Regions from separate parts of the Bradyrhizobium sp. CCBAU 25360 genome, predicted to be linked through region 1. Evidence: predicted binding sites of a transcription regulator. Region 1 holds the regulator's gene; each other region holds the start of a gene.
The links. The regulator LexA, encoded in region 1, represses DNA repair genes until DNA is damaged. The targets are predictions, from matches to a motif close to TGTTCNNNNTGTGTTCNG.

Region 1 (7,639 bases):
TGCCCGTGATCGCGCCTTCGATCATCTTGGCGTTGTCGGGCTTCTCGACATAGCTCGCCTTGACGCGCTCGAACACCGTGCCGAACAGGTTGAGCTGGGAATAGGCATCGTCCGCGCTCGCTGCCGCCCGTGCCGCCCATACACCACCGTGCGGGCTGGCGACCAGAAGGGTGAGACACGCTCCGGTGAGCGCGCCCAGAGGGAACAGCAGGGTTTTCCGCATGGATGGGCTTGCCTTTTTGCTTGGCGGTTCGCTTGAGCTTGCTTGGGCTCGTCTCTCGAGACTTGGGAAGCACACTTGGGAGGCGCCATGCAATTGGCGATCCAGTCCACTTCTCACAATACCATTCTGGTTTCTTCAAGGCCGGGATGCACCGCCGACCGGTACACCGCAAAAATCGCTTCGTTCGGGCCTAAACTTTTGGCAACGTTGCAGGACTGGCCCGCCCCCAAAGGGACCTAAAGGGGGAATCGGTGCGCCCGTCCACGCCGCGCAGCCATGCCATTTTAGGATGGTTTTGGAACGCTGGACGGGTTAGGCGATGACACAAGGCTTCAAATTCTCGGGAGGATAACAATGAACGAAGCACCCCGGATCCGGCCGGAACGGAACGTCGAGCTCGGCGCCAGCAACGAGCCGTTCCAGAACCTGCACGAATTCATTCGGAAAGCGCGGGCCAACCTCAACCAGAACGCCTGGGACTACATCGTCGGAGCCGCCGAGACCGAAACCACGATGCGCCGCAACCGCATGGCGCTGGACGAGATCGCCTTCCGCCCGCGGGTGCTGCGCGACGTCCGAAAGGTCGACGGCTCGGTTCAGCAGTTCGGCCGCAAAATGCGCCTGCCGGTGGTGCTCGCCCCCGTCGGCGCGCTCGAGATCTTCGACCCGGATGGCGCGGCGAGCGTCGCGCGGGCTGCCGGCACCTTCGGCGCGGCGCACATGCTGAGCTCGGTGTCCGAGCCAGGCCTGGAGCAGACCGCCGAAGCCGCGCCGGATGCGCTGCGGCTCTATCAGCTCTATGTCCGCGGCGACGATGCTTTTGTCGCGGATGTCGTCAGCCGGGCCGAGAAGAACGCCTATGCCGGCTTCTGCCTGACCGTCGACACCGCCCATTACAGCCGTCGTGAGCGTGACATCGCCAAGCGCTACGTTCGCGAGAGCCGCCTGCGTGCCACCGGCGGCGATTTCCAGAAGGGCCTGGAGTGGCGGACCGTGAAGATGATCAAGGACAAGTTCAGGATTCCGCTGATCCTGAAGGGCATCGCCACCGCCGAGGACGCCCAGATCGCGGTCGATCACGGCGTCGAATGGATCTACGTCTCCAACCATGGCGGCCGCCAGCTCGACCATGGCCGCGGCGCCATGCATGTGCTGCCCGAGATCGTCGATGCCGTGAAGGGCCGCGCCAAGATCATGGTCGATGGCGGCATCTGTCGCGGCACCGACATCGTCAAGGCGATCGCGGCGGGCGCGGACATGGTCGGGATCGGCCGGCTGCAATGCTGGGCGCTGGCGGCGGCTGGCGAGGCCGGCGTCGCGCGGATGCTGGAGCTGCTGGAGGACGAGGTGCTGCGCTGCCTCGGCCTTTTGGGCGCCACGTCATTTGCCGAGGTCGACAAATCCTGCCTGCATCCGGCGACCGCCACCAACGCGCCGAGCGTGTTCAGCGCATTCCCGCTGTTCGACCACGATCCGTATCGATACTGAGTGAAAAGGACGCAATGACATCGCTCTCTCCCGGCAGCGCGGATGCGCTGCTGTTCGATCTCGGGCGCGTGGTGCTCGACATCGACTTCTCCAAGGCGATCGCCTGCTGGGCGGGACATGCCGGCTGCCAGCCCGAGGCCATCGTCGCGCGCTATGTGCGTGACGAGGCTTACCGGCTGCACGAGGTCGGCAAGATCAGCGACGAGGACTATTTCGCTTCGCTGCGTGCTTCGCTCGGCATCGGCATTTCGGACGCCCAGTTCCTGGAAGGCTGGAACGCGATCTTCGCCGGCGAGATGCCTGATATCGCCGAGCTGCTGCCGCGCGCGGCGAAACAGATGCCGCTCTATGCCTTCTCCAACACCAACCGGCCGCATGTTGACTATTTCTCGAAGGAATATGGCGAACTGCTCGGCCATTTCCGCGCGCTGTATCTGTCGTCCAGCATCGGCCTGCGCAAACCCGACGCGGAAGCCTTCGACCATGTCGTCGCCGCGATCGGCGTGCCCGCAGCACGTATCGTGTTCTTCGACGACCTCGCCGAGAACATCGAAGGCGCGCGGTCGCGCGGGCTGACGGCGGTGCATGTGACGTCGCCGCGCGACGTCGAGAACGCCTTGAAGGCATTGGGCATCTGACGATCTCCGCTCATCGGGAGGCGCCAACGTCGGGCAGCCTTCCCGGACCCAATTTTGCCCAAAATGAGGAACCAGAGCGCTTTGTGCATTTTTGTACGGAGTTCCGGGAACGGAATGGCCCCTTCCGGACTCTTGAGTCCGTTGGGACTTCTACACCGGACTTATGGACGTGCTGGGCAAAACCTATCTCACCAAGCAAGCCTCTCTCCTGCTTGAATTCGCAAGAACCACCTCGGATTCTGACCTTTCCGCCAAGCTGATCAGCAAGGCCGCCGACCTGAAATCCCAGGCCGATCCGCTGCCCGACAAGGATCAAGGGCCGAAGGCTCCCGACGTCGCGATGGACGACGGGCCGGACCGGCCGAGCGGGAGTTGAGCGATGCCGGCCGTGGCACTCGTCATTCTCGTCCTCGCCATCGCCACCCTCCTGCCGATCGGCCTCGTTCTCTGGATCATGCCACGCCAGGCCTGAGCCTGCCTTCGATCCAGGGCCGGAAAGCGGCAAGATAAATTGTGGCCGCATTTTTGCCTCTGCTCCCGCGCTCGGCTAGAAGACTGTCGGAACATTTCGTCCGAACGTGCCGAGCAGGAGTTTCGCCGTGGCCTTGATGCCGGTTTCCGACGCCCTTGCTGCGGTGCTGGCGGGTGCAGAGCCGCTGCCTGCAGAGATGGTTTCACTCGACGAAGCCTACCATCGCGTGCTCGCGCAGGACGTCGCTGCGCGGCGCACCCAACCGCCCCAGGCGATGTCGGCGATGGACGGCTACGCCGTGCGCGCGGCCGATGCGGCAACGATCGATTCCAGGCTGACGATGATCGGTGAGGTCGCAGCGGGCCGTCCGTTCACGGAAAGGGTCGGCGCCGGCGAAGCCGTGCGGATCTTCACCGGCGGCGTCGTTCCCGACGGCGCCGACGCAGTCGTGATCCAGGAGGACACGATCGCCGAGGGCAAGCACATAACGATCAAGGAAGCCGCGATCGTGGGTCGGCACATCCGCCCCGCCGGCGTTGATTTCCGCGAGGGTGACGTCCTCCTGCGCAAGGGAACCCGTCTGACAGAGCGCGATCTCGCCCTCGCCGCTGGAATGAATCACCCGCAACTCGCCGTCTGCCGTCGTCCGAAGGTCGCGATCCTCGCCACCGGCGATGAACTGGTGATGCCGGGCTCGACGCCCGGGCACGGCCAGATCGTCTATTCCAACGGCTATGCCCTGCACGCGCTCGCCCGCAGCGAGGGCGCCGAGACCATCGACCTCGGTGTTGCCGCGGATACGCTGGAGGCCACCACCGCCGGCATCCGCCGCGCGCGCGAAAGCGGCGCCGACGTCCTGGTCACGACCGGGGGCGCATCGGTCGGCGACCACGATCTGGTCCAGCAGGCGCTGAAGGACGAAGGCATCGCGTTGGCGTTCTGGAAGATCGCGATGCGGCCCGGCAAGCCGATGATGCACGGACGCTTAGGGACGATGGGCGTCATTGGCCTGCCCGGCAATCCCGCGTCGTCCTACGTGTGCGCCTTCCTGTTCATGGTGCCGCTGATTCGCGCGCTGTCGGGCCGTTCGGTGATTCATCACCATCGCGAGCGCGCCGTGCTGGGCCGCGATCTCGGCGCCAATGACCAGCGCGAGGATTATCTGCGCGCGCGCCTGGAGCCGCGCGACGACGGCACGCTCGTCGCCCTTCCCGTCAGCCATCAAGACTCCTCTCTGCTTGCGAATCTTGCTGCAGCACAGGTACTTCTCGTGCGCGCACCGTTTGCGCCAAAGGCCGAGGCCGGCAGCCCCTGCGAAGTGCTGCGGCTCCCCGTCTGAACTGCGCGGCCACACGCATTCCGCGAGTTTCGCTCTGTTCACGGTAAATTAAGCAGTTGCGGAACATGTATCGAACATATAGTGTCCGTTCATGATTTGTTTCGAGGATGTAGCGGCTTATCGCTGAACTCATCGTCTCGGAATCGAACGACATCAACCGGGGGACTTTGGTCGAGATGTTAACGCGCAAACAATACGAGCTTCTGCGGTTCATCAGCGAACGCTTGAAGGAAAGCGGCGTGCCGCCGTCCTTCGACGAGATGAAGGATGCGCTCGACCTGCGCTCGAAGTCAGGCATCCACCGCCTGATCACCGCACTCGAGGAGCGCGGCTTCATCCGCCGGCTGCCCAACCGCGCCCGGGCCATCGAAGTGATCAAGCTGCCGGAGCTCCAAGCTGCCGCCGGCAACCGACGCGGCTTCACGCCAAGTGTCATCGAGGGCAATCTCGGCAAGCTACGCGCGAGCTCCAGCCCGTCCGCGGACGAGGGCGAGCGGCCCGTTGCGGTGCCCGTGATGGGCCGCATCGCGGCCGGCACCCCCATCGAGGCGTTGCAGACCCGCAGCCACACCATCAGCGTGCCGCCGGACATGCTCGGCTCCGGCGAGCATTACGCGCTCGAAGTGCGCGGCGATTCCATGGTCGAGGCCGGCATCCTCGACGGCGACATGGCGCTGATCCAGCGCAACGAGAGCGCCGATACCGGCGACATCGTGGTGGCGCTGATCGACGACGAGGAAGCCACGCTCAAGCGCTTCCGCCGCCGCGGCGCCTCGATCGCGCTGGAGCCCGCCAATGCCGCTTACGAGGTGCGCATCCTACCGCCGAACCGCGTGAAGATTCAGGGCAAGCTGATCGGGCTTTACCGCAAGTACTGATACCGGAGTCTTCAGCGCCTCGCGCGCGCCTTCGGTCGGCATCGCCGATCAGAGATTGGAGCGGATGATGGTCCGCTCCGGCTGGATAGTCTTTCTGGTTCTGCACAGATTGTCCGGCCCCTCCCCCTTTTCGCGACATCCTCGGCAGGCCGCGGGAAGCAACATCGCTTCGCGGCCTTTCGAGTTCGAGGGGGACAGCCCAAATGCGCCGGATCGTTTGAGCGCAGCCGCAGCAACGCTGGTCGCATCATCATGTCGGCTAGGACACGGCCGTGATCCAGAAAATCCGCAACGACCGCAATGCAGCGCGCACGCAACCGAGCTGACGATACTCGGGCTGGCTGGTTTCGCCGGTCGTTGACGCGCGCCTGCCAAATGCACGGAAGCCGACTTTGTTCCTATCGAATTCGGAAAAGATGGAAAAGATAATGTGATCGGGGCTCGCGGATCCCAGCCGCAGATTTGCCTACAACCAAGCAGACCGTCACGTGCTTCCACTCTGGTAGGGGCCTGCGCCTCCAAAGGGGTGCGGGTCGCTATCTCTGCATAGAGGAGCACCCGATGTGTGACTACAGCCTGCATGCCGTCGCGACGCGCCCCGCAGAAGTCGGCGAGACGATCGTCACGACAACATTCCGCGGCACCTCGACGCGCGGCTTCGCCTCCGAAGCCGATCTCTCCGTCGCGGTCTGCCTGCTGCCGGGAACGGAGCTCGCCTTCGCCGATAACGTCCGTTACGACAACCGCTGGATCTGGACGCGCACCGTCAACTCCCGCGTCGGCAAGTTCGGCAAGATCGATCCGCACATTCCCGATCGCCATCATGATGCGATCGAATTCCCGGACGGCAAATCCGTGCTGGTGACGCAGCTCGTCGAGGGCCAGCGCGCAACCGTGCTGCAACTGCCGGTGACCCAGCCGATCGGCGAGCGCGAGCACAAGCCGCAGATCATCGCCGACAGTCGCCCGACGGTCACGCGACTGCCGATCGGCTGACGCCCTCCGGCCCGGCGGGTCCGGGGCCAGGATTGAAATGCCGTCGCCGGCCGATGCCGGCGAGCCCGGTGGGTTTGTGTTTCACGAAATTCGATCGGCGAGCGCCGCCGCACCTCGTCGCCGCACGAAGTTTGGGCCGTCCTGCCTGAATTTTGAACCTCCGCTCCGCAGCCAAATGACCGATGCTGTCGTGGTTTGAGGCGGCGGACACGCTCGATGAAAACCTTTATTCGCGTTGTTGAACTCTGGGTGCCTGACCGGACGCGCATGCGGCTGGAATTCGGCGGCGGCCTTTACGATGAAGGGCTGTCCGCGTTCAAGGCCGTCAGCGAAGAGCTGCACTTCGGATATGACGAGGGGCTTCCAGGCAAGACCTGGGCCTGCGGCCATCCCGTCATCCTCACGAAATTCGCCAACTCGTATTTCAAGCGGACCGATCAGGCCGTCGCCGCCGGCCTCACCTGCGGCGTGGCGGTGCCGGTGTTTGCAGGCGAATTTCTGCAAGCCGTGATGGTGCTGTTCTGCGGCGACGACGAGGCGCATGTCGGCGCGATCGAACTCTGGCACAACGATCCTGATCTCTCCCACGAGATGGGCCTCGTCGACGGCTATTACGGCGCGGCGGACATGTTCGAATTCAACTCGCGCCACACTAAATTTCCTCGCGGCTTCGGACTTCCCGGACGCACCTGGAAGGCGGGCCTGCCGCTGATCATCAAGGACCTGCACGACGCCAAGAGCTTCCTGCGCTGGGAGGACGCAGCCAAGGTCGGGATCAATCTGGGTGTCGGCGTGCCCTACCGAACCGGCACCGACCAAACCTGGGTCCTGACTTTCCTCTCCGCGCAGGCAACGCCGATTGCGCGACGCTTCGAGATCTGGGTCCCGAACGAGGCCCGTTCGGCGCTGGTCTTTCGCGCCGGCGATTGCAGCGCGCAGACCGACCTTGCCGCCCGCTATGCCGCCAATTCCATTGCCAGAGGCGAAGGCAGCATCGGCGGCGCCTGGGCCGCCGGCATGCCCGCGCTCAACGACGATCTCACTCATGACGGCTCGATCGCGGGCTCTGAGGCCTGCGCAGCCGGGCTGAGCCGAATGGTGGCCCTGCCGGTCATCGGCAAGGCAAAGCTCGAAGCCGTGCTGGCCTGGTATCTGTAATCGATGGCGTCAATCGTCGGCCTGCAAGTCGGTCTCCGATGGCGTTGCGTCGCGGCTGCGGGGAGCCGCCTTCTGCGCAAGGCTGCCGTCGAAGTCACCTTCGCCCGCACCGGCCGGTAACCACGGGCGGTTCGTGCCTCTTGCCCTCACCGCCTGAACCGAAAAGCCGTCGCCACGCTGGGTCAATGCCAGCGCGCCCTGGCGAGCGAGCCGCTGCCGATCCACCACCATCGCCGCACAATCGTGCGGCGCGGGCCTCGACGTCACCACCAGTGCAGCCCGGTTGCAATCGTCCGCCAACGCGTCGATGCGCGAGGCCAGCGCGACCAGCCGTCCGTCTGCGAGCGGCGTTACGCAGCCCGACTCGTCGCACGATATGCCGCTCGCCAGCGCGCTACTGCCGGCATCGCGCGGATCGGCGTCGGCAGCCAACCACTCCCTCAGCAC
Region 2 (7,639 bases), on a different contig from region 1:
CCGGCTCCGGCGAAAGGCGGCGTTGCGACCGCGCGCGTTGTCCGGATCGAGTGTCGCCAGCTTGCCGTCCAGACCCGCAACCGCTGGCGCAGGGCCGAATGCGAGCCCTTCGAGCAGCGCGCCCAACTCCCACGGATCGAACACACGAGCCTCGGAGGTGCCTGACGGAAACAGCTCATCGGTGCGACTGCGTCCGCTTGCGATGAGTTCGAGAAGCCGCGTCTCGGTCGCCCCCAGTCCCGTCGCTGGCGACGGCAGCGCAGATCGAAATCGACGAGTCGTAGTCTCAGACTCTCAGTAAGTGACGGCTCGAAACGCAGGTAATTGAGGATCCAGATCAGCTGCAATTGACTGTTGGGTTCGGGGTCGAACCACAGTTCAATGAGATCGACCCCGTAATTCTTGCAGACCCAGAGCAGGGCACCGGCTCGATCCTGGCGCCTGATGAGGGGCGACTGACGCACGGGGACGCAATCCGACCAGTGCATTTGGTCGACCCACGTCCTGGACTCCCGCCAGCCGAGATAGCGGATGAGGTGGTCAGCCGTCGGAAGTGGCCCCGAAACGAAGCGATAGATGAACGGGATGACCATGTCGGCGCGATCGGCGAGGGCAAGACCGACGCCCGCCGAACTGGTCAGGATCACACGCTTCATCGTCGGCGCACCTCACCCTTACGCAAAACGAAACGGGCACTGACGACGTCGGCAACTCAACGTCTTCAGCGCCCGCTCCTCGCGAAAAACTTTCGCGTTAGGTCTTACTCGTCCGCCGGCTCCTCGCCGTCGGCGTCGCGCTCCGGCGTGCCGGCGAGAATTTGCTCGGCGATCAGGCCGGAGTTCTGGCGGATCGAGGTCTCGATCTTGGCGGTGATGTCGGGGTTGGCCTTCAGGAACGCTTTCGAGTTCTCGCGGCCCTGGCCGAGACGCTGGCTGTCATAGGAGAACCAGGCGCCTGACTTCTCGACGATGCCGGCCTTGACGCCGAGATCGAGGATCTCACCCATCTTGGAGACGCCCTCGCCGTACATGATGTCGAACTCGACCTGCTTGAAGGGCGGCGCCAGCTTGTTCTTGACGACCTTGACGCGCGTGGTGTTGCCGACAACTTCGTCGCGCTCCTTGATCGCGCCGATGCGGCGGATGTCGAGGCGGACCGAGGCATAGAACTTCAGCGCGTTGCCGCCGGTGGTGGTTTCCGGCGAGCCGTACATCACACCGATCTTCATGCGGATCTGGTTGATGAAGATCACCATGGTGTTGGACTTGTTGATGGAGGCCGTCAGCTTGCGCAGCGCCTGGCTCATCAGGCGGGCCTGCAGACCCGGCAGCGCATCGCCCATCTCGCCCTCGAGCTCGGCCTTCGGCACCAGCGCCGCGACCGAATCGATCACCAGCACGTCCACCGCACCCGACCGCACCAGCGTGTCGCAGATCTCCAGCGCCTGCTCACCGGTGTCGGGCTGCGAGATCAGGAGCTCGTCGATGTTGACGCCCAGCTTCCTCGCATAGACCGGGTCGAGCGCGTGCTCGGCGTCGATGAAGGCGCAGATGCCGCCCTTCTTCTGCGCTTCGGCCACCGTATGCAGCGCCAGCGTGGTTTTTCCTGAGGATTCCGGCCCGTAGATCTCGACGATGCGCCCCTTCGGCAGGCCGCCGATGCCGAGCGCGATATCGAGCCCGAGCGAGCCTGACGACACCGCCTCGATGTCCATGGACCGGTCGTTCTTGCCGAGCTTCATCACCGAGCCCTTGCCGAACTGGCGCTCGATCTGAGAGAGCGCGGCGGCCAGAGCTTTACTCTTGTCCATGGAAGATCCTTCGACGATACGCAGGGCAGTGGCGGACATTGGGTCGTGCTCCTTATGGCGAGGATTCGCGTGAGGGACAAACGATTGGCGAGGCGGCTCGTCGATAAAAGCAACGTACCCTATTTGTTCTAGGTTCGCAATATGTTCTTTTGCGGATTTGAGGCTTTGTCCGTGAGCATCGCCACGTCCCCCTCCCCATTCGCGTTGTGCACACAACTGGACAGACGCGGCTCCCGTTAATGGTCCTCAATGGGCCATCACCGCCCCAACCGTGGCCACTATCGGTGACGAGAACGCCGATTGCGCTCCCGCCTTCATCGCATGAAAAGGAGCGCGCCATGCTCAAGCGGCGACGTTTCAAGCAGCAGTTGACCCTTCAAGACCGGCTCTCCGCATGGGTGAAGCAGGTCCAGGAAGAGGCCGCCAGGCTTCCGCCCGGGCCCGAGCGGGACGCCCTGCTCAAGAAGGCCCGCCAGGCCGATGTCGCCAATCATCTGCACGACTGGGTCATATCCCCCGGGCTGCAACCGCCGAAATAGCAGGGCTGTCGCAACGTCATTCCCCGGCCGAAGCTGACGCTCATCAAAGACGCAGCCGCCGGCCGCCGTCAGAATTCCGCAATCCTGCGGCACCGAACCTTTTCGCGGTCTCGGGCCTTCTCCAGGATGGGACCGCAACTCTGGGGACCTCAGTCATGACGGACACCACGAACCGCGATACGATCAGGCGCAATCCCCTGCTGGAGGCGGCGCATGAGGAACTGATGAAGTTCGAGCGCCAGGAAAACGAATTCCGCAAGAAGGACCGCCAAGAGCGCGCCGCCGAGTTCCACCTTCCCCTGAATGAAATCAAGATCCACTAGACCCAACCGGGGGCTTCCGAAGCTGACAAGAGCGCGCCGGCGATACGGCTGGCGGCGGCCCTTTTGATGACCTTGCGGGAGGTGGCGGCGGGAGGCGGTCGCCCTATCACCGCAAGCGCGTTGACGGCATCCAAACACCAAGTTTAAGCTATTGAAAGGACAACGGAACTTCCGTGCAGCCTACTGTGCATGGGGTTGTTTTCCAATTTTGCGGCATGCCCTGTACCCCGTTCATCCAGGGAAAGGCTGCCGCTCGCGTGCCTGTCCTTAAAGCAGCGCCAGCAGCACGAGGCCGATCACCAGCACCACGAAGCCAGCCGCTGTCGCGGCGGCGAATGACCGCTCTACGTTATCCATGATGCCACCCCGTGGTCGGCGTGCCACGTTTCCCCCATGGCTGCGCCGAACGCTGTGGAATCTTGCCGACCGGTGTGTCCGCAGTTGTGCGAACGGATGTCGAAATTGGGACCGGTGCGGGGCCAGTCTGCGGCCTCGGCGTTGAGTCCGGAAATCTGACGCCTGTCAGGCTGCCGTAAGCGGAGCCGGCTAGGATGATGCCGCTATGGTGTTGCAGCCCAGCACCTCAGCCTCCAATAACTTTTTGCCCCGTCTGGCTCTCCCCAGGCGGGGCTTTTTCATGCCTGCCGGGCGGTTCGCGGGTCCCGCTCCTCCTGCGTCAGGAGCAGCGAGAAGGCGCGGATCGCGGGCGCAGCCAGCAGCACGATCGGCAACATCGCGGCCCATGCGATCAGCCACGACACCATCCAGTGCCCGACGAAGCTCATCGCGCTGCCTGCGGGCAAGCTGGCGATCCCCGCCGCGATCAGCGACGTCAGCCCGGACTGGATGATGCCGAAGACGAAATGACTGTAGCGGCGGGGAATGCCCAGCATGACGGCCCTTGCTGTTTTTGCCATCGCCAGACCAAGCAAGGCATATGCCGCCGCTTGCAGGGAAACCGGTAACCCCTCCGCGGGCCCCCCGCGGCCCGTCCGATCGGCGTACCGACGCAGCCGGGTGCAGCCCAGGAACTTTGTTCATGGTCGGAGAACCACGGGTATGCGACAGCCTCACTGTCTCACGGACCGGCGTCTTTCGAGAGCCGGCTTCGCCTGTTTCGGGGCAGGCGCGCTTTCGAGATACCCCCGAACTATCTAGGGCTTACCGACAAAATTTGCTTGTCTCCGGAATATTGGCACGTCGAACATGTTTGCAGTCATGGAGAGTGAATCGTGGGAGGTCGCCATGAATCACAGGGGCATCGAGTTCACCGTCGCCAAGACGGCGATTCCCGGAATCTGGCAGTGGCAGTTCCGCATTGGCGAGCAGGTCAAGACCGGCAAGACCGAGACGAAAATCGACCTGTTGGCGATCCGGCGCGTGCAGCTGCGTATCGACCGTGAGCTGAAGCGATCGGCCGGGCGGCGTGAACCGGCCGGATGAAAGTCGGCATCGGATGGCGCCTTCTGCGCCCGCTGCACCACGGCTGGCGGTTGCGGCGGAACATCATCCGTAGCCGCCCGGAATTGATCTGACGGTCGTTTGGGATTGGACTGCGCGCGCGCCCATGGCCTTGGGGGCGAGGCCATCACGCGCGCGATCGGTGCCAGCTATGCCGTTGTATTTCTTTCGGATCCGGAATGGAAGTTACTCCGGCTGCGCCGATCAGGCGACGGAATTTGCCGATCGCAATTCGGCCTGGAAAGAGATGACCAATGTCTGCGCCGACATGACCGCAGGCATTGCCCGCAAGCTCCAGGAAAATTCCGAATGGCACATGGAGCTGCTGGACGAGACCAAGGAGCCCGTGTTCCGGATCCGCATCGTTGCCGAAACCCTCGACTAGCAAGCTCTCCGGATCAAGCTTTAGATTGTTGTTTGAGCATGATCTTTTCGGAAAACCGCTGAGCACTTTTCCGGATCATGCTCTAGTCCGCGCTGGGCAGCCGCCGCATGGTGAATTCGATATCGCCGCCGGGCAGCTCGCGCCAGCTCTCGACAACGCTCATATAGCCGGCCTTGGGGTAGCGGGCGAAGAAGGCCTGCGCCCTTTCCCGCGCCGCCGCGCGCGGCAGCGTGAAGGTCTCGCGCAGATAGCCGTCCCGAACCGCTTGGCCCGGCTTGCCGGCGATCTTGCGCCGGCGCGCCATCCGCTCGGCGAGATCCCGCGGACGGTCGGCCATGTCCTCCTCCTCTACGCACTACGCTCAGCCCAATGTAGGGCGTGAGCCGGGTGAAGAGGAGTCCCGTCCGAAAAGCGTTGCACCGCCTCCCGAACGGAGCTGGGTCAGTTGGCGGCCGTGCCGCTCGTCAGTTGGCGGCCGTGCCGCTCTTGGACTTCTTCGGCGCGCTGGTTGCGGCCGAGGCCTTCGGCGCCGCCGGCTGCTTCGGCGGATCGGAGCGCATGCCGCCCCAGGGATCGTTGGAGGTCTTGGAATCCGGGATCTTCTTCAGCGTTTCCTTGTAGGCCTTGTCACGCTCGGCTTCCGCGGCCTTTTCCTCGGGGGTCTTGCTCGGGGCGTCCTGCAGCAAATTCAGATTGGGCATTTGCGCATAGGCAGGTCCCGCCAGCACGGCCAGCACCGCGGCCAAACGGAAAAGCTTCATCGTCTACTCCTTGATCATCCATGGAGGCACGGATCGCCCGTGCCTGGTCATCCTTGTCGCGGCCGCTCGCGACCGCCGAGGCCGTCCGGGCCCGCTAGAGCCGATCCGATCTGCACGATTTCGGCGCGTGCAGCCAGTCGTCCCAGATCGGACCGCATTTGGTGCAGCCGCTCAGCGCCAGGCCGAGCGCGGCCATGCAAAAGACGAGGACACACCGACGCAACATCATCCACCCATACCCCGAGCAAGCCATCATATCGGGCCAAGTCAGGCATTTTCAAGCCGACGGGACCGGCGCCAGACCGGGTGACTTTGCCGCGCCGATGCGCGCACAATGGGCCGAAACATCAGGCAAATACAGGAGAGCGCGCCAGCAATGCAAATGCAGCCAGACACCGAATTCGGCCTCTCCGACGCCAGACGCATCCTCGGCGAGGTTTTTGCGCCCTGGGTCCAGGATCTTAATCTCGCCGTCGAGCGCCTCGAGCACGTGCAGCCGGCGGATGCGCCGGACTGGCAGCCGGGCGCGCTGCTGCGCATGCCGTTCTCGGAGCGGCTGTGCCGGAACGGCGGCGTGGTCTGCGGCCAGGCCCTGATGGCGCTCGCCGACACCGCGATGGTGATCGCGATCCTGGCTGCCAATCGCGGCTACCGCCCGATGACCACGGTCGACCAGACCACGCATTTCATGCGCGCAGTGTCCTCGTCGGACGTGCTGGCGGACGCGCGCGTAGTGCGGCTCGGGCGCACCATGAGCTTTGGCCGCGTCACGCTGCTCTCGGCCGCCGACAACAAGCCGGTCGCGATGGTATCGAGCGCGTTCGCGATGCTGCCGGGCTGAGCAGCATCTCAAAAGAAGAGAGCCGCGTGGGCGTAAAGCGCACCGCGGCTCTCCATCACGATCGTGTCGAAGCAAGAGACCGAAGCGCGATTGCATCCTCGCTTCGGTCCGCACGCTTCATGACTTGCCGGGATTATTTTCCGAGCACTTCGTCGGCCGCGGTGACGATGCTGGCTGTCGGATTCTTTCCGCAATAGGCACCGAACTTCTTGGCGTTCTCGATGAACACGTCGGTGTCGATGATCGCGTTGTCCTCGTCGCCCTTGTACCAGCCGTCCATCCAGGTCAGCACGACCTGGATATTGTCTTCGCCGCTCTCGAGGAACTGCTTGCAGCTCATGGTCGAGAGGTCCCACTTGACGGCGTGGGCGGGCATCGACGACAGCGAGAACGCGGCGGCGAGCAAAATCGAAAGCGTGGTCTTCATCAGTATCTCCATTGGAGCGTAGCGCCACAAAAGAAAAGCGTGTGAGGAAAGTCGGCGGAGAGACTCTCCGCGTCAACGTCGTAAACGAAGTCTGAAGCGCTGTGCAAGTAGCGCCAGTATTGAGTTTAGTTCAACGTAATTTCTATGCACTACTTCACAATCAACATGATGGACCAATGCGGATGATCGAGAAGCGTGAAGCGCAGCGGTACCGTGTTTTCAAGGGTGGAACGATCACCTTTGAAAGCAGCGGCATTCCCTGCACTGTGCGAAACATGTCAGCGGGCGGCGCGGCGATCGACCTCGACACCCCCGTCACATTGCCGCAATCGTTCACGCTATCGATCGCGCGCGACGATTTCGTCCGGAATTGTCGCACAGTTTGGCGCAGTGACAAGCGCGTCGGCCTCGCCTTCGTGCAATAGCGCGCGCGATGTGAACGAACGTTCGCATCGCATCCACAACACGATTATGATTGCGTGATACGACGACGGCGACGCCAGCGCAGGCTTGCGATCACGAGCGCGGCGATCCCGATTCCGATCACTGCGGATGCCCCAAAAAATCGTCCACCGGGACGATCGATGGTGCGCGACCACAATGTCGGCGCCTCGCCCGGCCGCGCCAGGCGGAACGCAACCACGCTGTCGCCGATCGAGGTGCCAGCTTCAGAGTGGCCGCCGGCGCCGATCGCGACATATTGCTCGCCCTTCCACAGATAGGTCATGGGATTGGCGACGCCGGGCACCGGCAGCCGTCCCTGCCACAACTCCTTGCCGCTTCGCGCATCGAAGGCACGCAGATAAGCATCCATCGCGCCGGTGAAGACGAGACCACCCGCCGTGACCGCCAGTCCGTTGACGAGAGGCGCGCCCCAGGGCAGCGGCGCGCCGAGCGGTGCCAGATCTTCGGTGGTGCCCACGGTCGAGCGCCAGAGGATCTTGCCGGCCTTCAGATCGACCGCAACCATCTCGCCCCAGGGCGGCTTGTTGCAGAGCAGACCGAGCGGCGACATCGCCACCGCGCGCGACATCGCAAACGGCGCGCCGCGCTGCTGGCCGAAATCATGACCCGGCGGCGGGTTGTACCCGG
Region 3 (7,639 bases), on a different contig from region 1:
TCCACGGCGTGCGCGCAGGGTCGGCGTCGATGAAGAGATGCGGCCGGCCGGAATGCAGCGTGATCAGGCTCGCAAGCGAGGTCTCGCCGGCCACCGCACGCAGGCGATGGTTGGTGCGGCGGGCAAAGCTCTCGTCGAAGAAGTCCGAGATCGCGCGCGCCGGCATCGAGGTCGCGATCTCGTTCGTGCCGGTCCAGGGCAGCAGCAGGACGGCGAGCACGACGCCGACGGCCGGCGCCACGACGGCGGCGGCCCAGACCGTCCGCAGCATCCGCGCACGGCGCATCGCGATGAGATCGCCGGCTGCGACCACCACGGCAAGCCCGGACACAACCAGCACGACGCCGGCGCCGCCGACGACGGAGTCGAGCCCGAGCAGGCCGGAGATGAGCACCGCGCCCAGCGCCGGCGCCAGCGCGAAGAAATAGACGAAGTTGCGCGCCATCGGCTCGACCGGTGGTCGGTAGATGATCGGCGGCTCCTCGCCCTTGCCGGCGAACAGCCCGGTGTTGAGGAAGGTCAGCGCCGGGATCGCAGCGGCCCCGAGCACGAGGCCGCCGAACAGCCACGCCGCATGCAGGGCGCGGGCATCCAGCTCCGCAACTTGCGGCAAGGCCGGCATCACCAGCGTCTCGGCGCGCATCAGCCAGACCGCGTAGGGCAGCGCCAGTACCGCGACGACAACAAGCGCGAACAGCGGATCGAGCGCGCGCAGCGTCCGGCGGCCGCCGGCGGTCGAGACCGCGAAGACGACGAGCAGCAGCAGCAGGAAGATCGCCGCAGGCGTCGTCAGCAGCAGGAGACCGGCCTCGATCGACCAGGCGAACCAGGCATTGCCGCGACGCTGGCCGATGATCTGCCAGGAGTGCAACAGCAGCAGCGCCCAGAGCGGCCGGGCCAGGACAAGCGGGCCGAAGTCGAGCGCCGACGAGGAGAAGGCGAGCACCGTCATGGTCAAGAGCACCGCGAGCACCGCCTGCTGCGAGCCGACCACGGCGCGGGAGAGATGATAGAGCGCAATGAACGTCGCGATCTCGCAGAGCTCGGCGAGCACATAGACGCCGAACATGTGGCCGCCGGCGGCGCGATAGGCGATGTCGGCGAGCCAGACCGGCAAGGGCGGACCGAGATCGGTGCCGACCTGGTATTCGCGTCCGAAAGCCAAGAGCGTCGCAAGGCTGCCAGGCGGGCTGCGGTAGAACACCAGCGCCACGAACAGCCACATCGCGGCCTGCAGCAGCACGGCGATCCAGACGATCAGCCGCGGCCGGGCGCGAATGAGCTCGATGACCAGGGAGGTAAACCGCATGCAACGCCCGAAAGATGCAGCCAACCCGTCCAGCCGGCCCTATTCGCTCACAAACACTTTGATAAGGGGCGCTGCGCGTTGTGGCAACGACGGTTTCCTCGTCATGCCCGGGCTTGTCCCGCCTGGCTAACTCTAGAGATTCGCCGACGCGTCGATTCCGACGCTGGCTTCCACCGGCACCTCGACCTCGGTCACCGCAAACAGATCCGGCACCGGCTCGACGGTCCACGGCATGTGCTTGGCGCGTGCGGCCGCGACCGGGGCGAAGAAGCGGCGGTGATGGACGGAGGGGCCGAGGCGGTCGAGCGCGTCGAGGTGCTCGGGGACGGCGTAGCCCTTGTGCTGCTCGAAGCCGTAGCCGGGGCAGTCCTGCGCCAGCGCGCACATCAGGCGGTCGCGCGTCACCTTGGCGATGATGGAGGCCGCCGCGATCGACAGCACGATGCCATCGCCGCCGATCACGGCTTCGCAATCGCAAGGAGTGTCGAGCCGGTCGCGGCCGTCGACGAAGACGTGCCTGGGCGCCTCCGGCAGTGCCACGACGGCGCGCTTCAGCGCCCACAATGAGGCGCGCAATATATTGTCGCGGTCGATTCGCGAGGGCGAGGCGACGGCGACCGAGACCTGGGCGGTGGCGCAGATCTTGTCGAACAGTTTTTCGCGCTCCTCCGCCGTCAGGCGCTTGGAATCGTCGATGCCGCGCGGGATGCGGTCGGGGTCGAGAATCACGGCTGCAGCCACCACGGGGCCGGCGAGCGGCCCGCGGCCGGCCTCGTCGCAGCCGGCGACCGGCCAGACGCCGCACTTGATCAGCGCGCGCTCGCGCCGGAAGCTCGGCGGTGCGACCGCGATGATGCCTTTCTTGCCTGCGGGAACGGTCGTTGTTTTGGTCGCAGGCGCTTTGCCGGCCTTGGCGGGCGCTGCCTTTTTCGCAGCGTCCTTCCTTGGCGCGTCTTTGGCCGGTGTCTTGGCGGACTTGTCCCGAATCATGGCGGGGATCGTGCGCAAGCGGCCCGGCCGGCGCAACCGGGAACCCGGCGCAATTCCCGTTATTCAGGCCGCCCTATTCTGCCAGATGCACCCGCCGGTCCTCGCCGACCTCGATGCCGGGTGCGACCACGACCTCCCAGGGATGGCCGTCGGGATCGGCAAAATAACCGGAATAGCCGCCGTAATCGGTCTCGTGCGCGGCCTTCGCGAGCTTTGCCCCCTTGCCGAGGGCAAAGGCCAGCACTGCATCGACCTCCTCTCGGGTCCGACAGTTCCAGGCGATCGTGATGCCGCGGAAGGTCGATGGCCTCGGCTGGTCCGGCAACGCCGCGTCGGCCGCGAGCTGATCCCAAGGATACAGCGCGAGCACCGGACCGCCGGTATCGTAGAACGCCACCGCCTCGCCGGTCGCCTTTAGCCGGCGCGAGAACCCGAGCGCGTCGTAAAAGGCGATGCTGGCGCGGATATCGCTGACACCGAGCGTGATGACGGTGAGCCGCGGCACCGGAGCCGAAACTTGCTTACTCATACGACACCTCTTCCACACTTCCCGCTCAGAACAGGCTCAGCTGATCGCCGTTCCGCTTCGGCCGGGCAAAATGATCCGTGGTCAGCTTGGAGCGCCTTTTGTTGAGGCCGAGCCTGTCGCAGGCGATCTCGAAGCGGCGGCCGATGGTCCAGGCCATCGGTCCGGTGCCCTTCATCCGCTCGCCCCATTTCGCATCGTAGTCGCGCCCGCCGCGCATGTCGCGGATCAGCGTAAAGACGTGGCGATAGCGGTCCGGATAGTTCGCCATCAGCCATTCGCGGAAGAGATCGCGCACCTCCAGCGGCAGCCGCAGCAGCACATAGGAGGCCTCCTTGACGCCGGCATGGGCGGCCGCGTCCAGGATGCGCTCGATCTCGGAATCGTTCAGCGCGGGGATCACGGGCGCGACCATCACGGTGGTCGGGATGCCGGCGTCCGAGAGCTGCTTCAGCGCTTCCAGCCGCTTCGGCGGCGTCGAGGCGCGCGGCTCCATGGTGCGCGCCAGCTTCGGATCGAGCGAGGTGACCGAGATGGCGACCTTGGCGAGGTTGCGCTTGGCCATCCGCGCGAGAATATCGATGTCGCGCACCACCAGCGCCGATTTGGTGACGATGCCGACGGGATGGCCGGCACGCTCGAGAACCTCGAGGATGCCGCGCATGATTTTGCGCTCGCGCTCGATCGGCTGATAGGGATCGGTGTTGGTGCCGATCGCGATCATCCGGGGCTCATAGCCGGTCGCGGCGAGCTCCTTCTCCAGCAGCGCCGGCGCCTCGGGCTTGACGAACAGTTTTGACTCGAAGTCGAGCCCCGGCGACAGGCCGAGATAGGCATGGGTCGGCCGCGCGAAGCAATAAACGCAGCCATGCTCACAGCCGCGATAGGGATTGATCGAGCGATCGAAGCCGATATCGGGGGAATCGTTGCGGGTGATCACCTTCCGCGAGGTGTCGACCCCGACACTGGTCTTGAACGGCGGCAGCTCTTCCAGGCTCTGCCAGCCGTCGTCGAAGGCGACGCGCGCCTCGGCCTCATAGCGGCCGCTGGCATTGGACTGTGCGCCCCGCCCTCGCCTGCGCGCGCGGTCGATGGCGACGCCAAGTTCTGGAAAGTCAGAGTCCACACCCGCCGGCTCGGAGGGCGCCTTGACCGGCGGGTGCTTGAGAGCATGAGACGATGCTGCTGGACTCATGAAGCCAGGATAGCACGACAACGGAACAAATCAAGAACACAAACAAAAGATGGGAAAACAACCCCATGCACAGTAGCCGCCCAAATTTCGGGCGCGGTCCTTTGACCTCACGCAACATGCCCGTCGCAACGATTTCGTTTGATGCCGGCCAGGGATCAATCGTCGCGGAACAATGTTGGTGACGATCGCCGGGTGAAGGTCAGCAGGAACATGGCAAATCAACAACAATCGGCCGCGGCAAGCAGCAACCTCGACCTCCTCGATCGCTACTGGCGCGCCGCGAACTATCTCTCCGTCGGGCAAATCTACCTGCTCGACAATCCGCTGCTGCGCGAGCCCCTGCGGGCCGAGCACATCAAGCCGCGCTTGCTCGGCCATTGGGGCACGACGCCCGGCCTGAACTTCATCTACGCCCATCTCAACCGCGTCATCCGCGCGCTCGATATCAGCGTGCTCTATGTCTGCGGTCCCGGCCATGGCGGTCCCGGCATGGTCGCCAACACCTATCTGGAGGGCAGCTACAGCGAGATCTATCCCGACATCGCGCGCGACAAGGACGGATTGCGCGAGCTGTTCAGGCAGTTCTCCTTCCCAGGCGGCATTCCGAGCCACGCGGCACCGGAAACGCCGGGTTCGATCCACGAAGGCGGCGAACTCGGCTACGCGCTGGTGCACGCCTACGGCGCGGCGTTGGACAATCCCGATCTGATCGTGGCCTGCGTCGTCGGCGACGGCGAGGCCGAGACCGGCCCGTTAGCTGCGTCCTGGCACTCCAACAAGTTCCTGAACCCCGCGCATGACGGCGCGGTGCTGCCGATCCTGCATCTGAACGGCTACAAGATCGCCAATCCGACCGTGCTCGGGCGAATGCCCAACAGCGAGATCCGCGATCTCTTCCGCGGGTTCGGCCACGAGCCGCTGTTCGTCGAGGGTGATGATCCCAAATTGATGCACCAGGCCATGGCGGACGCGCTCGACGTCGCGCTCGCCAGCATCCGCTCGATCCAGCAGCACGCACGGGACGGGCGCAAAAGCGTCGAGCGGCCGCGCTGGCCGATGATCGTGCTGCGCAGTCCGAAGGGTTGGACCGGTCCGAAAGAGGTCGACGGCAAGAAGGTCGAGGGTTTTTGGCGCGCGCATCAAGTCCCGGTGGCGGGCTGTCGCGAGAACCCGGCGCACCTCAAAGTTCTCGAAGACTGGATGCGCAGCTACGAGCCCGAAAAGCTGTTCGACCAGAGCGGCGCGCTCATTCCAGAACTTCAGGCGCTCGCGCCCGAAGGCATTCGCCGCATGGGCGCCAATCCGCATGCCAATGGTGGCCTGCTCAAAAAGGAGCTGAGGCTGCCGGACTTCCGCAGCTTTGCCATCGAGGTGCCGCAGCCCGGCGGCGCCATCGGGGAAGCGACGCGCGAGCTCGGCAAATTCCTGCGCGACGTCATCCGCCTCAATGCGAAGGAGCGCAATTTCCGCATCATGGGCCCGGACGAAACCGCGTCAAACCGGCTGGACGCGGTGTTCGAGGAGACCGAGCGGGTCTGGATGGAGCCGATCGAGCCCTATGACGTGCACCTCGCGCAAGACGGCCGCGTGATGGAAGTCTTGAGCGAGCATCTCTGCCAGGGCTGGCTCGAGGGCTATCTGCTCACCGGCCGCCATGGTTTCTTCTCCTGCTACGAGGCCTTCATCCACATCGTGGATTCCATGTTCAACCAGCACGCCAAATGGCTGAAGGTCACGCGCGATCTGCCATGGCGGCGCCCGATCGCCTCGCTCAATTATCTCCTGACCTCGCATGTCTGGCGGCAGGACCATAACGGCTTCAGCCATCAGGATCCCGGCTTCGTCGATCTCGTCGCCAACAAGAAGGCCGACATCGTCCGCATCTATTTCCCGCCCGATGCCAACACGCTGCTGTGGATCGCAGATCACTGCCTACGGACCTACAACCGCATCAATGTCATCGTCGCCGGCAAGCAGCCGGCGCCGCAATGGCTGTCGATGCAGGACGCTGCCACGCATTGCGATGCCGGCATTGGCATCTGGAGCTGGGCGGGGACGGAAGATGCGGGCCAGGAGCCCGACGTGGTGATGGCCTGCGCCGGCGACGTACCGACGCTGGAGACGCTCGCCGCCGTCGACCTGTTGCGCAAGGCGCTGCCGGATTTGAAGATCCGCGTCGTCAACGTCGTCGATCTCATGACGCTGCAACCGAAAGACCAGCATCCGCACGGCCTGTCCGACCGCGACTTCGACAGCCTGTTCACGCGCGACAAGCCTGTCATCTTCGCCTATCACGGCTATCCCTACCTGATCCATCGGCTGACCTATAACCGCACCAATCATGCCGGCATGCATGTGCGCGGCTTTGCCGAGGAAGGCACCACGACGACGCCGTTCGACATGGTCGTGCTCAACGAGCTCGACCGCTACCACCTCGCGATCGAGGCGATCGAACGCGTGCCCGGGCTCGCGGCCAAGGCTGCGCAAGCGAAGCAGCAATTCCGTGACAAGCTGATCGAGCATTCGCGCTATGTGCGCGAGCACGGCGAGGACATGCCTGAGATCCAAGGCTGGGTCTGGCCTAACAGCTCCGGCGGCAATACCCCGGCCGAAGCCGGCGACTAGCCATGTCGGACACGGTCCTCGTCCTCAACTCGGGATCGTCGAGCATCAAGTTCGGCCTGTTCGAGATCTCGGCTGTTGAACCCCGCCTGCTCTGCAAGGGACTGCTCGACGAGCACGAGGCAAAACCCCGGCTCGTGGTGAAGAGCCCCGCGGGCGAAGACCTGTTCGAGACATGGAGCGAGGCGCCGGACGCCGACGGCGGCCATCTGTTCGCCGATGTGCTTGCCTTCATCGACGACCGGTTCGGCGGACACCACCTGCGTGCCGTCGGCCATCGCATTGTTCACGGCGGGCCGGATTATTCAGGCCCGGTCGCGCTGACCGACGACGTGATCGGAAAGCTTAAGGCGCTGACGCCGCTGGCGCCGTTGCACCAGCCGCGGTGCCTCGCGCCAATTCGTGCGCTCGCGGCGATTCGACCAGCGCTGAGGCAGATCGCGTGCTTCGATACGGCGTTCCATCACGGCCTGGCGCCGCCGGCGAGCCGCTTCGCCATTCCGAGGCGCTACGAGGAACGTGGCGTCCGACGCTACGGATTTCACGGCCTCTCCTTCGAGTATGTCGCGGGACGCCTCGCCGAGATTGCGCCGGAGCTCATCGCCAAGCGTACCGTCATCGCGCATCTCGGCAACGGCGCCAGCCTGTGCGCGTTGCGCAACGGCCGCAGCGTCGACACCACCATGGGGCTGACGCCGCTCGACGGTCTCGTGATGGGCACACGCTGCGGCACGATCGATCCCGGCGTGCTGCTCTATCTGCAGCAGCACGAAAAGATCTCGATCGAGGATGTCCAGCACCTGCTCTATCACCAGTCGGGCCTGCTCGGCGTCTCCGGCATCTCCGCGGACATGCGCACGCTGCTTGCGAGCGGCGAGATTGACGCGCGAGACGCGGTCGATCTTTTCACCTTCCGCGCGGCGCAGCAGGTCGCGATGATGGCAACCACGCTTGGCGGCCTCGACTGTCTGGTCTTCACCGGCGGCATCGGCGAGCA
Region 4 (7,639 bases), on a different contig from region 1:
GCTTCTCCACGATATAATCAGGCAGCGGTTTTCGCGGATTGATCGGCGCATCGCCCTGCCCCAGCGCATGCGCCAGCAGCGTGGAGAACCGCGCTCCGAACCGCGCCGTGATCTCGCTCGGCGAGCGCGTGGCGACGTCGCCGATGGTCTTGAGGCCGGCGCGGCGCAGGCCGGTGGTGATGGCCTCACCCGCACCGAGCGCGGACACCAGAAACCGGCTGATCGCCTCCGCCTCGCCGCCATCGGCAACGATGGTGCCCATGGTCTGCCGCGTCAGCGTGCGCGCGCAGACCGAGGTGCCGGCGATTGCCGCGCTGACGGCAAAGCCTTGTCGGCCGAGCGCCCGAACCAGCGCTTGCAACAGCGCAGCCTCGCCGCCGAACAGATGCGCACAGCCGGTGATGTCGAGGAACAGCCCGTGCGGCGGATCGAGCGCGACCAGCGGCGTGAAGCGGTCGCACCAGTCGGCGATGTCGCTAAGCGTCTTCGCATCGGCCGCGACATCGGCGTCGAACACGCGCAAATCCGGGCACATCGCCCGCGCATTGGCGAGCGGCTGACCTACGTACAGGCCGAGACGCTCGGCAGCCTCGTCCAGCGCATGGATCACCAGCGCATTGTTGTCCTTGATGACGACGATGCTCGGCTCATTATTGGTTTTACCCAGCCCGGAGCTGTTGAAGAACCGCTGGATCCGGTCGATGGGCAGGCGTGGCAGCCACAGGCTGAGAATACGTCGACGGTTCACTGAACTGGCACTCATCACAATTCCATTCCATGATCCACCGGCCGCAGGGGCCATGACGATTACGCAAGAGTTCGGCATCGAAGCGCGGCGCGCCCCATGCGTCCCACACCGACCCCGGCGGCGAATGCGCCGCGCGCAGCATCCACCTGGTCTCCGCGGTCGAAGGCAGCGGCTGCGCCGCCATCCGCAGCATCAGGCCGGTGACGCCGGAGCCTTGCGCGGCCAGCGTCAGCTTGCGGCTCGCCACGAGATCGAACTGCCTGGTTTCGCCCCAGAGCTCGAGCACGATGGCGCCCAGCGCATCGCAGGCGAGCGCATCGGCCGAGGTACGCAGCGCGCTCTCGACATCGGCGGCGCGCACCATCACCACGCGGCGCGGATCGAGGCCGAGCTCGGCGAGCCCGCTCATCGACAGCGCACCGGCCTCTATCTCTGAAAAATCCTGCCGTACCCACAGCAGCGGCCGCTGCGCCGAGACGCGCCCGGCAAGCCCCATGACGAAGCCGGTCGCGGCCGTCCCCTGAGACCCAGTGCAAAACACCTCGTGGATCGCCGCGCGCGCGAGCCCGCCCTTCAGCGCGTTGTCGGCTTCGCTGTGACCGAGCGCGACGCGATCGTGCGGATGCACGACCGTCGCCGTCTCGATGCGCTCGATCTGGCCGCGCAAGGTCGCAAGCGCGCTTGTCCGTGCGCCGCTCATGCTCGCCGCTCCTTCAGGGGTGATTGCCGATGGCTCTCAAAAAGAGAACCAGCGACTGGCTCATTTGTTCATGATATGTTCTAATATAAAGCTAACGGCGCGTAGAGAGTCAATCGAATTGGCGCGCAAGCGGATTCATGAGCTGAATCAAAGGGATTCCAAGATGGACGTACAACGCAAGCTGGAAATCCTGGCGGACGCCGCCAAATACGACGCGTCCTGCGCCTCCAGCGGCACGGAGAAGCGGGATTCCAGCGACGGCAAGGGCATGGGGTCGACCGCGCCCGGCATGGGCATCTGCCATTCCTATGCGCCGGATGGACGCTGCATCTCGCTGCTCAAGGTGCTGCTGACCAACGCCTGCAATTACGATTGCCTCTATTGCGTCAACCGCGCCTCCTCCAACGTGCCGCGCGCCCGCTTCACCATCGACGAATTGGTCAAGCTCACGCTCGACTTCTACCGGCGCAATTACATCGAGGGTCTGTTTCTCTCCTCCGGCATCATCCGCAGCCCCGACTACACCATGGAGCAGGTCGTGAGCGTCGCGCGAAAGCTGCGCGAGGAGCATCACTTCCGCGGCTATATCCATCTCAAGACCATTCCCGAGGCCGACGATGCGCTGATCGCGGAAGCCGGCAAATATGCCGATCGTCTCTCCATCAACATCGAGATGCCCGAGGAAACGAGCCTGCAGCAATTCGCGCCGGAGAAGGACGTGCGCGCGATCCGCCGCACCATGGGCCGGCTGCGGCTGAAGCTGGACGAGGCCGAGGAAGGCCGCAGCGCGAAGACCAAGGCAAAGCCGCAGCGCTTCGCGCCGGCGGGCCAAAGCACGCAGATGATCGTCGGTGCTGATGCAGCCTCCGACCACACCATTCTCCACACCAGCGCCAATCTCTACGGCGCCTACCGTCTGCGGCGCGTCTACTACTCCGCCTTCAGCCCGATCCCCGACGCCAGCCGCGCCTTGCCTCTGGTGCAGCCGCCGCTGCTGCGCGAGCACCGGCTCTACCAGGCCGACTGGCTGATGCGATTCTACGGTTTCGACGTTGCGGAGATCGTCGACGACAGCGCGATGCTGCCGCTCGACATCGATCCGAAGCTGGCCTGGGCGCTGCGTCATCGCGACCGCTTCCCGCTCGACGTCAACCGCGCCAGCCGCGAGGAGCTGCTGCGCGTGCCGGGCTTCGGCACCAAGGCGGTCGAGCGCATCATTGCAACACGGCGCACCACCACGATCCGCCTCGCCGATCTCGCCCGCCTGCACGTGCCCCGCAACAAGGCGCTGCCGTTCATCGTCCTCAGCGATCACCGGCCCTCGCCGCACCGTCTCGATGCCGCGGGGCTGATCGAACGGTTCAAGCCGAAAGCAACGCAACTGGGATTTGGCTTCTGATGCAGTACATCACCCTCGACACCGAAACCGATTTCGACGGCTGGCGCAAAGCCGCGCGCAGCCTCGTGCTTCATCACGTGCAGCCCACCGATGTCACCTGGACCGTGCAGGGCGGCGAGGCGGAGTTGTTCGCGCCGCAAGCACCGTCTCCGATCCTCGAGGCGAACGAAGGCACCTTCAACGTATCAGGCAAATTCGTCGAGCTAGCCCAGGCCGCAATCCTGCACCGCGATATCCAGCGCTTTGCGATCCTCTATCGCCTGCTCTGGCGGCTGAAGGACAACCACGATCTCATCGAGGTCGCGACCGACCCTGACGTCGCGCAGGTCACGGCGATGGCTCGCGCGGTCCATCGCGACGAGCACAAGATGCACGCCTTCGTCCGCTTCCGCGAGATCGGACGCGAGCGCGCAGCGCATTACGTCGCCTGGTTCGAGCCGGAGCATCACATCGTCGAGCTCGCCGCCCCGTTCTTCGCAAGACGCTTTGCCGACATGCCCTGGTCGATCCTGACGCCGGACCTCTGCGCACATTGGGACGGCCACGCGCTCGCGTTCACGCCGGGCGTCAGCAAGAGCGAAGCACCGCGCGAAGACCGGCTGGAGGAGACCTGGCGGCGCTATTACGCCAGCATCTTCAATCCGGCCCGGCTCAAGGTGAAGGCGATGCAGGCCGAGATGCCGAAGAAATATTGGAGGAACCTGCCCGAGGCCTCGATCATTAAGCCCTTGATCGAGGACGCCGAACGCATGACCGGCGCCATGATCGCCAATGCCGCAACCGATCCGCACAAGCCTCAGAAGCGGCCGGAGGCTCCGATGAAACGCAAGCCAGCTGCCGACGATCTCGAAGCGCTCCGCGCGGAGGCCGCGCATTGCCGCGCCTGCCATCTCTACAAGGACGCGACCCAGACCGTGTTCGGCGAGGGCCCGAGATCCGCCAACATCATGCTGGTCGGCGAGCAGCCCGGCGACAAGGAAGACCTCGCCGGCCATCCCTTCGTCGGCCCGGCCGGCCAGATGCTCGACCGTGCGCTGGAGGAGGCCGGTGTCGACCGCAAGAAGGTCTATGTCACCAACGCAGTAAAGCACTTCAAATTCGTGCCGCGCGGAAAGATCCGCCTGCACCAGAAGCCGAATACGCCGGAGATCAAAGCGTGCCGGCAATGGTTCGAACGGGAAGTTTCGGCAATCCAGCCTGATCTGATCGTGGCGATGGGCGCCACCGCCGCGCAAAGCGTGTTCGGCAAGATCACTCCCATCAGCAAGACCCGCGGCCGGCTCATCGACCTTCCCGACGGACGCAAGGCTTTGGTGACGGTGCACCCGTCCTATCTGCTGCGGCTGCCCGATCCGGAAGCCAAGGTTCTGGAATATCAGCGCTTTGTCGACGATTTGAAGATCGTGGCCGGCTTGCAGAAGAAAGCCGCGCGGGCCGCCTAAATACTGGCAGGAAAACGGTTTTCAACCGCCGCTTGTCATCCAGCCTTCAAATCCATCGCGGACAATACCCTTACTTCAAAGTTAAGGGGCGTCCAGACATGACCGATGTTGCATTCGACCGCGCGGTAGCCGATCCCGCGCCGATCCAGCCGGCCTCGCGGCCAAATCTCGACAAGGGCTTCAATCCGCTGACGATGATCCTGTTCTTCGGCATCCTCGCCGCGGGGCTGCTGTTCGTCGCCTACAGCATCTATGTCGACGTCAACGCGACCGGCGCACGCGTGACGAGCTACCTGCCCTACATCCTGTTGTTCGTCGCGCTCCTGATCGCGCTCGGCTTCGAATTCGTCAACGGCTTCCACGACACCGCCAATGCGGTGGCGACCGTGATCTACACCCATTCGCTGCCGGCCGAAGTCGCGGTGATGTGGTCGGGCTTCTTCAACTTCCTCGGCGTGCTCATGTCCTCCGGCGCGGTCGCCTTCGGCATCGTCTCGCTGCTGCCGGTCGAGCTGATCCTGCAGGTCGGCTCCAGCGCCGGCTTCGCGATGGTGTTCGCGCTGCTGATCGCCGCGATCCTGTGGAATCTCGGCACCTGGTTCTTCGGCCTGCCCGCCTCCTCCTCGCACACGCTGATCGGCTCGATCATCGGCGTCGGCGTCGCCAACGCCGTCATGCGCGGCCGCGACGGCACCTCGGGCGTGGACTGGACCAAGGCGACCGAGATCGGCTACGCGCTGCTGCTGTCGCCGCTGTTCGGCTTCATCTGCGCCGCGACGCTGCTGCTGCTGCTCAAGTTCATCGTGCGCAACCCGGCCCTGTATGCTGCGCCCGAAGGCAACAAGGCGCCGCCGCTCTGGATCCGCGGCCTGCTGATCGCGACCTGCACCGGCGTCAGCTTCGCGCACGGTTCGAACGACGGCCAGAAGGGCATGGGCCTGATCATGCTGATCCTGATCGGTACCGTGCCGACCGCCTACGCGCTCAACCGCGCACTGCCGGAATCCCAGGTCGCCCAGTTCCAGAAGGTCTCGGATGCCGCCTCCAAGGTGATCGCGGCCAAGGGTGCCGGTCACTCGATCATCGGCGATCCCCGTCCTGCGGTGACCCAGTACATCACCTCGCACCACATCAGCGAAGGCACCTACCCCTCGCTGTCGGTGCTGGTGAAGGATGTCGGCGACCAGGTCGCGAAATACGGCTCGCTCAACAAGGTGCCGGCGGAAGTGGTCGGCAACACCCGTAACGACATGTACCTGACCTCGGAAGCGATTCGCTTCCTGATGAAGGACAAGGAAAACGACCTCAACAAGGAAGAGGTCGCGACCTTGAACGCCTACAAGGGCGGGCTCGACAGCGCCACGAAGTTCATCCCGACCTGGGTGAAGGTCGCCGTCGCCATCGCGCTCGGCCTCGGCACCATGATCGGCTGGAAGCGCATCGTGATCACGGTCGGCGAGAAGATCGGCAAGAGCCATTTGACCTACGCACAAGGCGCCTCGGCCGAGCTGGTGGCCGCCGCTACGATCGGCGCCGCCGACGTGTTCGGCCTGCCGGTTTCGACCACGCATGTGCTGTCGTCGGGCGTCGCCGGCACCATGGCGGCCAACGGCTCGGGCTTGCAAATGGCGACCATCCGCAATTTGCTGATGGCCTGGGTGCTGACGCTGCCCTGCGCGATCATGCTGTCGGCCACGCTCTACGTGATCTTCTCGCGGATGTTCTGAGAAGAACGACACTCATCAACGCGAATGGCCGGGCTTGTCCCGGCCATTTGCATTCCAGGTTGTCATTCCGGGGCGGTCCGCAGGACCGAACCCGGAATCTCGAGATCCCGGGTTCACCTCTGCGAGGCGCCCCGGGATGACGTCGGTAGTCACGCCGCCAGCGATTCCTCGACCAGCTTGACCCAGTAGGACGTGCCGAACACGATCGCCTCGTCGTTGAAATTGTAGGCAGGGTGATGCAGGCCGGCGCTGTCGCCGTTGCCGCAGAAGATGAAGGCGCCGGGGCGTGCTTCCAGCATATAGGCGAAATCCTCGCCGCCCATCAGCGGCGGCATCTCGTGCACATTGGCATCGCCGGCGACCTGCTTTGCAATGCGTCGCGCCACCTCGGTCTCCGCGGCGTGGTTGTTCACCACAGGGTAATTGCGCTGGTAGCGCAGGTCGATCTTGGCGCCGGTGATCTGCGCGACGCCCGCCACCACCTCATGCACGCGCTTCTCGACCAGCTTGCGCACCTCGGGCGAGAGCGTGCGGATGGTGCCCTTCAGTGTCGCGGTCTGCGGAATGACGTTGCGGGCGTTGCCGGCGTGGAATTCGCAAATCGAGATCACGGCCGATTCCAGCGGATCGACGCTGCGCGCGACGATCGACTGCAGCGCGGTAATCACCTGCGCACCGACCAGGACGGAATCCACGCATTTGTGCGGACGCGCAGCATGACCGCCGAGGCCCTCGATCATGATGTCGACCTCGTCGGTCGCCGCCATGATCGGGCCCGGCCGGATCGCGAACGAGCCGATCGGAATACCGGGGCCATTGTGCATGCCGTAGACCTGCTCGATGCCGAAGCGCTCCATCAGGCCGTCCTTGACCATGGCTGCGCCGCCGGCGCCGCCCTCCTCGGCGGGCTGGAAGATCACGACCGCATCGCCGGCGAAATTGCGGGTTTCGGCGAGGTAGCGGGCGGCCCCCAGCAGCATCGCGGTGTGGCCGTCATGGCCGCAGGCGTGCATCTTGCCCGGGGTCTTGGAGGCGTAAGGCAGGTTGGTCTGCTCCTCGACGGGCAGCGCATCCATGTCGGCGCGCAGGCCGATCGTCTTCAGCCCCTCGCCGGCCGGCTTGCTGCCCTTGATCACGCCGACCACGCCGGTCTGGCCGAGCCCGGTCACGACCTCGTCGCAGCCGAACTCACGCAGCCGGTCCGCAACGAATGCTGCAGTGCGATGAACATCGTACAGCAGCTCGGGATGCTCGTGGATGTCCCGGCGCCAGGCCTGAATATCGGGTTGAAGGTCGGCGACGCGGTTCACGATGGGCATGGAGGGTCTCGAGCTTTGTTGAAAATGCAGGACTGTCTACCATGCAAGCGCCAGTCCACCCAACTGCCGCGGGCCGAGGGTAACCCCTGTCCTCTCGTCATGGCCGGGCTTGGCGCCAGCTTGTCTTGGCCATCCACGTCTGACTATTAGGATAGAAAGCGCGTGGATGCCCGGGACAAGCCCGGACATGACGCGCTGGTTGGGTGGAAGCAGAATGCCGAGACGGCTCGAAGGTGAATTTGACTACATTGTCGTCGGGGCAGGTACGGCGGGCTGCATCGTCGCCAATCGGCTGTCGGCGGAT

Region 2: recA (recombinase RecA) is a predicted target of LexA. The motif match lies at 1,942-1,959, and genes of this name have one in related genera.
Region 3: XH81_RS28585 (PA0069 family radical SAM protein) is a predicted target of LexA. The motif match lies at 4,042-4,059, and genes of this name have one in related genera.
Region 4: XH81_RS24635 (putative DNA modification/repair radical SAM protein) is a predicted target of LexA. The motif match lies at 1,514-1,531, and genes of this name have one in related genera.

The regions. Positions count from the first base shown of each region.
Region 1 is NZ_LBJA01000036.1:46,030-53,668, reverse strand. It holds gene XH81_RS13175 (S41 family peptidase) at 1-223, opposite strand, end outside; gene XH81_RS13170 (alpha-hydroxy acid oxidase) at 578-1,711, shown strand; gene XH81_RS13165 (HAD-IA family hydrolase) at 1,726-2,349, shown strand; gene XH81_RS13160 (hypothetical protein) at 2,519-2,725, shown strand; gene XH81_RS13155 (molybdopterin molybdotransferase MoeA) at 2,949-4,160, shown strand; gene lexA (transcriptional repressor LexA) at 4,337-5,038, shown strand; gene XH81_RS13145 (hypothetical protein) at 5,600-6,034, shown strand; gene XH81_RS13140 (GAF domain-containing protein) at 6,251-7,192, shown strand; partial or broken gene XH81_RS13135 (ComEC/Rec2 family competence protein) at 7,202-7,639, opposite strand, start outside.
Region 2 is NZ_LBJA01000031.1:39,516-47,154, reverse strand. It holds gene XH81_RS08350 (hypothetical protein) at 1-144, opposite strand, end outside; gene recA (recombinase RecA) at 761-1,849, opposite strand; gene XH81_RS08340 (hypothetical protein) at 2,149-2,349, shown strand; gene XH81_RS08335 (hypothetical protein) at 2,505-2,672, shown strand; gene XH81_RS08330 (DUF2798 domain-containing protein) at 3,308-3,565, opposite strand; gene XH81_RS08325 (hypothetical protein) at 3,918-4,115, shown strand; gene XH81_RS08320 (DUF6894 family protein) at 4,285-4,518, shown strand; gene XH81_RS08315 (hypothetical protein) at 4,601-4,855, opposite strand; gene XH81_RS08310 (hypothetical protein) at 4,983-5,279, opposite strand; gene XH81_RS08305 (PaaI family thioesterase) at 5,656-6,120, shown strand; gene XH81_RS08300 (HdeA family protein) at 6,254-6,547, opposite strand; gene XH81_RS08295 (PilZ domain-containing protein) at 6,724-6,972, shown strand; gene XH81_RS08290 (pyrroloquinoline quinone-dependent dehydrogenase) at 7,017-7,639, opposite strand, start outside.
Region 3 is NZ_LBJA01000043.1:331,461-339,099, forward strand. It holds gene XH81_RS28570 (glycosyltransferase family 39 protein) at 1-1,309, opposite strand, end outside; gene XH81_RS28575 (ribonuclease HII) at 1,442-2,299, opposite strand; gene XH81_RS28580 (VOC family protein) at 2,373-2,828, opposite strand; gene XH81_RS28585 (PA0069 family radical SAM protein) at 2,854-4,020, opposite strand; gene XH81_RS28590 (phosphoketolase family protein) at 4,231-6,645, shown strand; gene XH81_RS28595 (acetate/propionate family kinase) at 6,648-7,639, shown strand, end outside.
Region 4 is NZ_LBJA01000042.1:93,942-101,580, reverse strand. It holds gene XH81_RS24645 (Y-family DNA polymerase) at 1-763, opposite strand, end outside; gene XH81_RS24640 (ImuA family protein) at 660-1,448, opposite strand; gene XH81_RS24635 (putative DNA modification/repair radical SAM protein) at 1,612-2,847, shown strand; gene XH81_RS24630 (UdgX family uracil-DNA binding protein) at 2,847-4,289, shown strand; gene XH81_RS24625 (inorganic phosphate transporter) at 4,388-6,016, shown strand; gene XH81_RS24620 (M20 aminoacylase family protein) at 6,166-7,335, opposite strand; gene XH81_RS24615 (GMC family oxidoreductase) at 7,550-7,639, shown strand, end outside.